One region of the Vibrio hippocampi genome, then DNA from elsewhere that is predicted to be linked to it. Evidence: riboswitches for the same ligand, from Rfam matches in the RefSeq annotation. Region 1 holds a riboswitch; each other region holds the start of a gene.

Region 1 (3,652 bases):
CATCGCCAGGCTTTGAACATTGTCTATTTAAAGCCCTTTTTTGGTCAGACTTTAGATAGTACCACTGCGGAGTGGTAGTTCAGTTGGTTAGAATACCGGCCTGTCACGCCGGGGGTCGCGGGTTCGAGTCCCGTCCACTCCGCCACTTATTTGAGAGCCTCGCTATATAGCGAGGCTTTTTTGAATCTGAAATATTGATTTATCTAGTTAAATCTAATATTTTAGTGACTCTTTAGGGGTGTAGCTCCAATTGGCAGAGCAGCGGATTCCAAATCCGCGTGTTGGGAGTTCGAATCTCTCCACCCCTGCCATCTATCCAAGGCTCTAGCAGAAATGCTGGGGCCTTTTTCTTTGTCTTAAGAAAAGAAGCAGCGGATTCCGCCACTACCAAAGATGTACGTGTTAGGAGTTCGAATCTCTCCACCCCTGCCATTTATCCAAGGCTCTAGCAGAAATGCTGGGGCCTTTTTCTTTGTCTTAAGAAAAGAAGCAGCGGATTCCGCCACTACCAAAGATGCACGTGTTGGGAGTTCGAATCTCTCCACCCCTGCCATTTATCCAAGGCTCTAGCAGAAATGCTGGGGCCTTTTTCTTTGTCTTAAGAAAAGAAGCAGCGGATTCCGCCACTACCAAAGATGCACGTGTTAGGAGTTCGAATCTCTCCACCCCTGCCATCTATCCAAGGCTCTAGCAGAAATGCTGGGGCCTTTTTCTTTGTCTTAAGAAAATAAGCAGCGGATTCCGCCACGATCAAAGATGCATGTATACCAACGAAGACAGATCGAACTAATTTCATGCGAAATGTTTCTTGTATCGCTTTATAAGCCGGTTTAATTCTTTGCTTGCTCCATTTGCTGTGAAAACTATTTCGCGGTTCTCTGAAGTCGATATACGGGCTTTCTCTGAATAAACGATAAACTTATCTAGTTTGCCTCGAACTGCTTTGTGTTAGGATCTATGATTAAATGTAGTATTCACCAAAAGTGACGCATGTAACTTTTTTAATGTGACGTCCGATCGTGGTGATGCTATGGAAATTTTAAATTACTTATATTCCTTACAGGAATATAAAATAAAATAAAAGCAGGGATTGGGTATATGAATCAATTTATGATTCTGGGCTATATAGCGGTCGGTGGTGCGGTCGGTGCTTGTTCGCGTTATTTGATATCTGAGCTATGTGTCTTATTGCTTGGGCGTGGCTTCCCATACGGTACGTTGACGGTCAATGTTATCGGCTCATTTATCATGGGATTGCTGATCGCTGCTTTCGAAGCAGAGATCATGACACCAGAACCTTGGCGTCAGATTATCGGTTTGGGTTTCTTAGGCGCACTAACCACGTTTTCTACTTTCTCTATGGATAACGTTCTATTGATGCAACAAGGTGCGATTTTTAAAGTAGGGCTAAACATCTTGCTCAATGTCACACTCAGTATTTCCGCTGCTTGGATTGGCTTTCAACTCGTTATGAAAAGTTAACAATTTTTGTTAGTGGTTAATGGTTTGATAAAACTATTTGTTTTATACTGACCCACAATACTTGTCGGAGTGCCCTTTTTTGGGCTGAGACCGTTAATTCGGGATCCGTTGAACCTGATTAGATTAGCATCTACGAAGGGAACAAGAGTTCGGAGATCACTTCTCTAGCTGTATTATATCGGCAAGTCCATCTTGTTGATTCCTCTTGTATTCACATATCCGTCAAGCATTTTTCTTTTGTTATTCACTGACTAAAAGGCAATGCTATGTCGACTCGTAAACAATTAAGACAAGAAGCGAAATCTTTTATTGATACGCTATCTGTTACCTCTTATCCCAATTCTACTAAAACCTATATTCAGGGTAGTCGCGAAAATATCCGCGTCCCAATGCGGCAGATCCACCTCTCTGATAGTTTGATAGGAGGAGATAAGGACAATCCTGTCTATCAACCTAATGAGCCAATTCACGTCTACGATACATCAGGCGTTTATACTGACCCTCAGCATAATGTCGATCTATACCAAGGCTTACCAAAGCATAGAGACGAATGGATTGATGAGCGTAGCGATACCGAAGAGCTGCCTCAGTTAAGCTCAGAGTTTGCTCGTGAGCGACTTAACGATAAAACGCTCGATGAGCTTCGATATGGCGCTTTACCACGCATTAAACGCGCGACAGAGGGTAAATGTGTGACGCAACTTCATTATGCTAAACAGGGTATTGTTACGCCTGAGATGGAGTATATCGCTTTGCGGGAAAATATGGGTCGGCAAACACTCGAAGATGCGGAGTTACTTCATCAGCATCCAGGGGAGAGCTTTGGTGCTAAATTACCCAAAGAAATTACCCCAGAGTTTGTGCGTCAGGAAGTGGCACAAGGACGCGCAATTATCCCTGCCAATATCAATCATCCTGAATCAGAGCCGATGATTATTGGTCGAAACTTCTTAGTTAAAGTTAACGCTAATATTGGAAACTCATCGGTGAGTTCTTCTATTGAAGAAGAAGTAGAGAAGTTGGTTTGGAGTACTCGTTGGGGAGCTGATACCGTTATGGATCTGTCTACCGGTAGAAACATACATGAAACCCGTGAGTGGATTTTGCGTAATAGCCCCGTTCCTATCGGCACCGTTCCTATGTACCAAGCGTTAGAGAAGGTCAACGGAGTTGCTGAAAATCTCTCTTGGGAAGTCATGCGCGATACCTTAATTGAGCAAGCAGAGCAGGGGGTTGATTACTTCACCATACATGCAGGTTTACTGCTTAGATATATCCCAATGACGGCTAAGCGCGTCACGGGTATTGTTTCGCGTGGCGGTTCCATCATCGCTAAATGGTGTTTAGCTCATCACACTGAGAGTTTCCTTTACACCCACTTTAGAGAGATTTGCGAGATTTGTGCCCAGTATGATGTTTCATTGTCGCTAGGTGATGGGTTACGTCCAGGTTCAATTGCCGATGCTAATGATGAAGCTCAGTTTGCGGAGCTTCGTACTTTAGGCGAGTTGACTAAGATAGCTTGGGAATATGATGTTCAAGTGATCATTGAAGGTCCGGGTCATGTGCCCATGCATCTGATAAAAGAGAATATGGAGCAACAACTGACTCACTGTCATGAAGCTCCATTTTATACCCTTGGACCTTTAACCACCGATATTGCACCGGGTTATGACCACATTACATCCGGCATTGGAGCTGCGATGATAGGTTGGTACGGATGTGCAATGCTGTGCTACGTCACGCCGAAAGAACACCTAGGGCTTCCGAATAAAGAAGATGTAAAGACTGGCTTAGTGACTTATAAGCTAGCTGCTCACGCTGCGGATCTTGCGAAAGGTCACCCTGGTGCGCAAATTCGTGATAATGCGTTATCAAAAGCACGTTTTGAATTCCGCTGGGAAGACCAGTTTAACCTTTCTCTTGACCCCGAAACCGCTAGAGAGTTTCACGATGAAACTCTGCCTCAAGAATCCGGCAAGGTTGCTCACTTCTGCTCGATGTGTGGTCCTAAGTTCTGCTCAATGAAAATTTCGCAGGAAGTACGAGAGTATGCAAAAGGGCAACAAACCTATGGCGACATGGAAATTAAGCTCATCGACGATCCACTGGAAGGGATGAAGCAGAAGTCTCAGCAGTTTTTAGCATCAGGTGCAGAGTTATATCACCC
Region 2 (3,652 bases), 340 kb from region 1:
AAGGCATGTGGGTGTGACGCCTGATCTTGCATGTGAAGCTTTAGGTAAATTTATCAACACCAAGCGTCGTCTGGAAAATCGTGGCGAAGTCAACCAAGTGACGGTTTATGACGACTTTGCGCACCATCCAACGGCGATTACCCTGACTTTAGAGGGATTACGCAACAAGGTAGGCGATAAGCGCATTCTCGCCGTGGTGGAGCCTAGGTCGGCGACGATGAAGCGTGGTGTGCATAAGGAGACTCTGGCGAACTCACTTGCACAGGCGGATCAAGTGTTCCTTTACCAACCAGAAGATATTGATTGGTCGGTGGGTGATATTGCCGCCAACTGCCAACAACCGGCTTTTGTCTCGGATTCTATTGATGCCTTGGTCCAATCCGTGGTCGATAGCGCTCGTCCGGGTGACCAAATATTAGTGATGAGCAATGGTGGGTTTGGCAACATTCACAATAAGCTATTGGAGGCTTTGGCTTGATGACATCAAAAAGCATCACATTAGCGTTTACGGGAGCCTCGGGTGCTCCTTATGGTATGCGCTTGTTGGAGTGCTTGTTAGCACAGGACTATACGGTTTACTTGTTAGTGTCCTCTGCTGCGCGTGTCGTGCTGGCGACAGAGCATGATACCAAGCTACCCGCCAGTCCTTCAGCAATGCACAAAGCCTTAGTGGAGCGACTCCACTGTTCAGCAGATAAGCTCGTGGTTTGCGGAAAAGAAGATTGGTTCTCGCCAGTGGCATCGGGCTCTGCTGCGCCTAAGCAGATGATAGTCTGTCCATGTTCGGCTGGCAGTTTAGCATCGATTGCTCACGGCCTATCGGACAATCTTATTGAACGTGCCGCCGATGTGGTGATCAAAGAAAAAGGCCAACTGCTTCTTGTGGTTCGAGAGACGCCGTTCTCCACCATCCACCTGGAAAATATGCACAAGCTTTCGCAAATGGGTGTCACGATTATGCCAGCGGCACCGGGCTTTTATCATCAACCTCAATCGATCGATGATCTGGTCGACTTTATGGTGGCACGCGTGTTGGATCATATTGGCGCAGAGCAAACCTTGGTTCCTCGTTGGGGATATGACCAAAGGTAACCCATCGGTTATTTTTTATTTAAGAGCCAATTGTTTATTTAAGCGCAAATTTTTTAGTGAAAAACAAGCCATTGAATAAAGGCTTACACGATTTAGTTTGGCGTTTTTGTAACGAAACCGTTACAATTCGCCCTTCACTGTACAGTGAACAACGGTAACTCACGGGGTGCGCACAGTAAGCGCTGAGAGTAAGCATGGCTTAAAACCCGTAGACCTGATCCAGATAATGCTGGCGTAGGGATTGAGCAGTCAATAGATACAAAGCGAATCTGGGTTCTGAACCATCTCATGTAGGTTAGTATTTTCATTAATCTTACATGGAAGCAGTTATTATACTAAGGACAGATCCTGTGAAAGTAAGTCACCTTTTAAAAACCACTTTAGCCACTTCTTTACTCACTGTTGCGCAGGCTTCTGCCGCGGACACGTTGACCGTTTATACCTACGACTCATTTGCTTCTGATTGGGGACCTGGACCTGCGATTGAAAAAGCCTTTGAAGCAAAATGTGGCTGTGATCTTCAGTTTGTTGCGCTTGACGATGGCGTCTCTATTTTAAATCGCCTGCGCTTAGAAGGCTCTAGCAGCAAGGCTGATGTGATTTTAGGTCTTGATAACAACTTAATTAGCGAGGCTAAGGCATCAGGATTGTTGGCGCAACATCAAGTGAATACTCAAGCGTTAACGCTGCCGGGTGGTTGGAATGACTCAGTATTTGTTCCTTTTGATTACGGTTACTTTGCTTTTGTCTACAACAAAGAAAAACTATCAAACCCACCTAAGAGCCTAAAACAACTGGTCGAGCAGCGCGATGACATTAAAGTTATCTATCAAGATCCTCGTACCTCGACACCGGGACAAGGTTTACTGCTGTGGATGAAATCTGTCTACGGTGATCACGCTTCACAGGCTTGGCAGCAAATGGCTAAGAAGACCGTCACAGTGACAAAGGGTTGGTCAGAAGCCTATTCTATGTTCCTCAATGGCGAGGCGGATATGGTGTTGTCTTATACCACTTCTCCGGCCTATCACATCATCGCTGAAAAAGATCAGCGTTTTGCCGCAGCCAGCTTTGAAGAGGGGCATTACACCCAAGTGGAAGTGGTGGCAAAAGTGGCTAAGAGCCAGCCAAATCCGCTCGCGGATGAGTTTATGCAGTTTGTGGTTTCTGAGGAATTTCAGTCGCAAATCCCAACAGGGAACTGGATGTATCCGGTAGTGGATACGGCTCTGCCAAGCGGCTTCGAGCAACTGAGCGTGCCAAGCACCGCTTTATCATTCAATTCTGATGAAGTAGCGAAGCATCGTAAAACTTGGATTCGAGAGTGGCAGTCAGCTCTAATTAAGTAGTGATTGAGCGGCTCTTTGGAGCCGCTCTGTTTTTTTGAGGTGAGTGTGAATCGAACGCCCAAATTAGGCTTAGCCATTTTGCTGGTGATTGCCGTTTATGTGGTTACCGCATTGTGGAAGCTATTGTCCTTTTCTTCATGGCAAGATATCAGTTGGATTATTGGTGATCCGTATTATCAACATGTCGTGAAATTTAGTTTTCTGCAGGCAAGCGCATCGACACTGCTCAGTGTTGGTTTAGCGATCCCAGTGGCGCACGCCCTGTCGAGACGACACTTTTTCGGTCGGGACATATTGCTTAAATTGTTCGCGACGACTCTAGTGTTGCCGGTTTTGATCGGTGTATTTGGGATCCTAGCGATTTATGGTCAACAGGGACTGCTTGCCAAACTCTTTGCTCTGTATGGTACGGAGATGCCTTTTTCCATTTACGGTTTATCCGGTATCTTGCTGACTCACGTTTTTTTTAACCTTCCTTTCTCAGCCCGACTGCTACTCACCAGTATCGAGAGTGTGCCTATTGAGCAGCGCAAGCTGGCTTCGCAATTAGGAATGAATAGCTGGCAAGTGTTTAAATTTGCAGAATGGCCTCGCTTAAAACAGCATTTACCCCATGTGGTTGGTTTGGTATTTATGCTCTGCTTTACCAGTTTTGCCACTGTCATGGCGCTGGGTGGAGGACCAAAAGCGACCACGATTGAGCTTGCCATTTATCAGGCAATAAAGTTTGATTTTGACCTACAAACTGGAGCGGCGTTGGCGCTGGGTCAAATGCTATTTTGTGCCTCTTTGGTTCTGCTGCTTGGTCGCTTTCACTCGCAACCACAAAGCCGCAGTCATTATGGGGCAGTAGAGGGCATTTTTATTCGGGACTCAAGATTGAAGAAGAGTTGGGATAGCTTTTGGATCATGGGTGTTCTCGTCCTACTCTTGCCCCCCCTTGCCAGTATTGTGGTAGCTGGACTGAATCCCAAATTGATCGAGGTGCTAAGCCATGAAAAGTTTTGGCATGCTCTATTTAATTCGTTCAAAGTCGCATTGATGTCGGCTAGCCTTGCGTTGGTGTCGGGAATATTGCTGTTGCAATCATCTCGACATCTCAGACTTCAGGGGCAACTCAATCGAGCAAATGGCGTTGAGTTTATCGGCAGTATTATATTAGTGACGCCAGCCTTAGTGTTGAGTACCGCCACCTTTTTGCTATTTCGTAC
Region 3 (3,652 bases), on a different contig from region 1:
CAGAACGGTATCACCTTGGCAAATGTCATCGCCGGTAGGACGAATGTTCATACCCGGCTTAAGGTTGGGTTGGTTAAAACGCACTTGGTCGCCTTCAACCGTGGCGTTTTCTTGCATAATCACCGCATCACAACCTTCTGGGATTTGCGCGCCGGTCATAATGCGCACTGTGCTATTCGCGGGCCAGTGTTGATCAAACGGTGCGCCTGCAAAGGATTTTCCGGCGATCACAAAGCGGTCGGTTTGGCTAAAATCCGCAACTCTGACCGCGTATCCATCCATCGCCGAGTTATCAAATGGTGGAACATGAATCGGAGAACGGAGATCTTGTGCCAACACATAACCAATCGCGTCTTGGATTGGCAGCGTTAACGTGTCAGTAATAGGGGAGATTGGCGAGAGCATTTTTGATAGTGCTTCTTCGATAGGCATTAAGCCCGGAGCGTCACAGCATCCCATAAGGTACCTTGTTTCATCGTTTTCTATTTATTACCGTCAAAATGTACCACACTTTTTATGTCAGTAAGGGCGGTAAATGAGCGAACAAAGGAAATTTGTTATGTCAGCTTAGAGTTAACATTATTCGGTACAGAATTTGTGGATGAAATTCCGAAAGATTGAGAGTATCCTTTAGCCCCCGCAGTTCATGTCGCGTGGGAAGAGAGTACAAGCAAGAGGTAATTGAATGTCAGGTTTAAGTGAATCAGCACAACGAGTAGTGGATGCGTTGTCTGAGCGTGGTTTAGAAACGCCCATGTTGCCAAACAGTGTCAGCGCAGCAGAAAAAAAACAGCGAATTGAACACCACATGCGTGAAATTTTAACATTGCTTGAGTTAGATCTCAGCGATGATAGCCTGATGGAAACCCCGCAACGCATTGCAAAGATGTATGTGGATGAGATTTTTTCCGGTCTTGATTACAACAACTTTCCTAAGATCACCGTTATCGAAAACAAGATGAAGGTGAGCGAGATGGTGAGAGTGAAAGATATCACAGTCACCAGCACTTGTGAGCATCACCTCGTGACCATCGACGGAAAAGCCGCTGTTGCCTATATTCCGCGTGGCAAAATTATCGGTCTGTCAAAGATCAACCGTATCGTTAGGTTCTTTGCCCAACGTCCTCAAGTGCAAGAGCGTATGACTCAGCAAATTTTGATTGCACTGCAAACGTTATTGGAAACCGATGATGTGGCGGTGACCATTGATGCGACTCACTACTGTGTTAAATCCCGTGGTGTGATGGACGCGACCAGCGAGACAACGACTACCGCACTTGGTGGTATCTTTAAATCTAATCCCGCGACCCGCCATGAATTTTTACATGGTTTGCGCTAAGTTATGACGGATTAGCCTATCAGTATGCGAAACTCAAGCCTCACTATCAGGAGGCTTGATTTTTTTCATCCTTACCACAATCGCCCACTGTATTGTCGATATCTTACTTTCCTTACGTTGACTCTCCCCAAAGTTTCCCGAGCATTATCATTGTGTTAATTTGTTTGTAAGGAAATTATTACAAGAAAAATCACTATGGAGTTATACCTCGAATCAGCCGTGGTACAAGCTGGGTCTCATGTTATCTGCGTGGCAGAGATGTGCGAGGCGTTTAAAAAGGGTCGTAAGCATAAATACGCAATGCTATTTACTTTCCAAGAGACAGTGAAAAGTGAAGGGGTTGCTAGAAGCATTTCAACCACCGCAGGCACTATGGGAGTTAAAATCGACGACCCTGTGGCGCGCTACTTTTTACGCCAACTCAAAGACCTTAACTTTCCGGTGCGACGCGCCAATTCCATTGGGGAAGAGGATCAGGTTGAAGTCATTAATCGTTTTGAAAATCGCAGTGGTGGCAAGCACTTATATATTGTTCGTGTCAATCATGATGACTATTTCGGTTTTGTTCAACTCGACCGGAATATGCCCACCGCAGATCGCCATGCCATTGTTAGCAACGTCAATGACACCAATGCGTTCAATTTGCCTTCTGAACTAGGTCAGTTGTTTTTAGTTGCTAACCACTGATGCCTCTCAATAGTTTGCTCGTTTGTTAACCACTAAAAAATTAAAAGTGTATAAGCGTTAAACTCCTGTTATTATGACGCCCAATTAGTCGGGGAGCATGACTCATAGAGGATATGCTGAGATCGAATTCGAGACCCGTTGAACCTGATTCAGTTAATACTGACGTAGGGAACTAGTCACATCTTGTCTTAGCTTCATTCTAAGGATCGCGTTCGACGCGGTTTTTTGTCTAGCGCCAGATGTCCGTCTATTACCCTAGGTTAAATAGGAGTAATAATGATGGCACACAATGGTAGTCAAACCTCTACACCGATTGTTTTAACGATCGCCGGCTCTGATAGCGGCGGCGGCGCAGGTATTCAAGCGGATATCAAAGCGATTAGCGCAACCGGCAGTTATGCATGCTCGGCGATTACCGCCATTACTTCCCAAAACACCTTAGGCGTGTCAGCCATTTTCCCGATCCCGCTTGACCATGTTGCCAGCCAAATCGACGCAATCTTCAGTGATCTCAATGTCGTCGCGGTTAAAATTGGTATGTTGGCGGATAGTGAGATCATTACTGTCGTTGCGGAGAAGCTAAAACAGTATCAACCCAAATTCATTGTATTAGATCCGGTGATGGTTGCCACCAGTGGCGATCTATTGCTTGAGCAATCGGCGATTGCCACCCTAAAAACAGAGTTGATCCCCCTTGCGGATATTATCACGCCCAATTTACCTGAAGCTGCGGCGTTAACCGCTTACTCAATAACCAACGGCTCAATCACCAACGGCTCAATAACCGACAGCCCAATAGCGGATAACCGAATACCGAAAACGCAAGCTGAAATGGGGCAGATGATTGAGCAACTGCGTCAGTTAGGCGCTAAAGCGGTGCTGCTAAAAGGTGGACATCTTGAACAAGATGAAAACAGCAATGACCTGCTGGTGCTGGAAAATGACACCCATTTATTGAGTGCTAAGCGTCATCCAACGCAAAACACTCATGGCACGGGGTGTACGCTTTCGGCCGCCATTGCGTCTTATTTAGCCCAAGGGCAAGCCTTGCCAGACGCGGTGCAATCAGCGAAGCAATATATTACCCAAGCGATTCAGCATGCTGACCAATTGACGATTGGTCAGGGTCATGGACCTGTGCATCATTTCTATGCCAAATAACCCACAATCCATGCCTGATACTAACAAGCAATCCATGCCAAACAATAAGCTGAATCACGCGATGGCAACCACGCTTCAATCATCGCCAATCCTGCCTACGACGCCGGTAGGGATAGAAGTGGTGGCTGGACAGTTGCGGTATCGGGATAGCGCAACTGCCACCTTGAATCGATTGAATCTCACTCTACCGGCAGGTCGTTGGAGCGTGCTACTTGGGCGAAGTGGTTGCGGAAAAACCACCGTGCTGCGTTATTTAGCTGGCTTATTAGACGAGCAAGTTTATTGGCAAGGTGAGCTTAAAACCAGTGACGGTAAGCCTTTGCTCAATCGCGTGGCTTATATGGCTCAGCAGGATCTGTTGCTGCCTTGGCTGAATGTGGTGGACAACGTCTGTTTAAGTGAACGATTTCTGCCAAAAGCGGCTAAGTCCGGCTACTTTCGAGCACAGGCGCTGGCGCTATTGTC

Evidence for each region. A riboswitch is a leader RNA that binds a small molecule or an ion and turns the genes downstream of it on or off. The one in region 1 is predicted to bind thiamine pyrophosphate.
Region 2: linked by a shared signal. The riboswitch ahead of thiB (thiamine ABC transporter substrate binding subunit) and the one ahead of thiC (phosphomethylpyrimidine synthase ThiC) in region 1 are both predicted to bind thiamine pyrophosphate.
Region 3: linked by a shared signal. The riboswitch ahead of thiD (bifunctional hydroxymethylpyrimidine kinase/phosphomethylpyrimidine kinase) and the one ahead of thiC (phosphomethylpyrimidine synthase ThiC) in region 1 are both predicted to bind thiamine pyrophosphate.

Annotation. Positions count from the first base shown of each region.
Region 1 is NZ_CAKLCM010000001.1:28,789-32,440, reverse strand. Features, by position in the region: rRNA gene rrf (5S ribosomal RNA) at 1-11, shown strand, start outside; tRNA gene L9Q39_RS00160 (tRNA-Asp) at 69-145, shown strand; tRNA gene L9Q39_RS00155 (tRNA-Trp) at 235-311, shown strand; gene crcB (fluoride efflux transporter CrcB) at 1,099-1,482, shown strand; TPP riboswitch at 1,538-1,640, shown strand; gene thiC (phosphomethylpyrimidine synthase ThiC) at 1,749-3,652, shown strand, end outside.
Region 2 is NZ_CAKLCM010000001.1:368,032-371,683, forward strand. Features, by position in the region: gene mpl (UDP-N-acetylmuramate:L-alanyl-gamma-D-glutamyl-meso-diaminopimelate ligase) at 1-478, shown strand, start outside; gene L9Q39_RS01860 (flavin prenyltransferase UbiX) at 478-1,092, shown strand; TPP riboswitch at 1,245-1,351, shown strand; gene thiB (thiamine ABC transporter substrate binding subunit) at 1,443-2,441, shown strand; gene thiP (thiamine/thiamine pyrophosphate ABC transporter permease) at 2,487-3,652, shown strand, end outside.
Region 3 is NZ_CAKLCM010000003.1:869,846-873,497, reverse strand. Features, by position in the region: gene moeA (molybdopterin molybdotransferase MoeA) at 1-459, opposite strand, end outside; gene folE (GTP cyclohydrolase I FolE) at 686-1,339, shown strand; gene L9Q39_RS17050 (hypothetical protein) at 1,535-2,026, shown strand; TPP riboswitch at 2,106-2,214, shown strand; gene thiD (bifunctional hydroxymethylpyrimidine kinase/phosphomethylpyrimidine kinase) at 2,303-3,187, shown strand; gene L9Q39_RS17040 (ABC transporter ATP-binding protein) at 3,279-3,652, shown strand, end outside.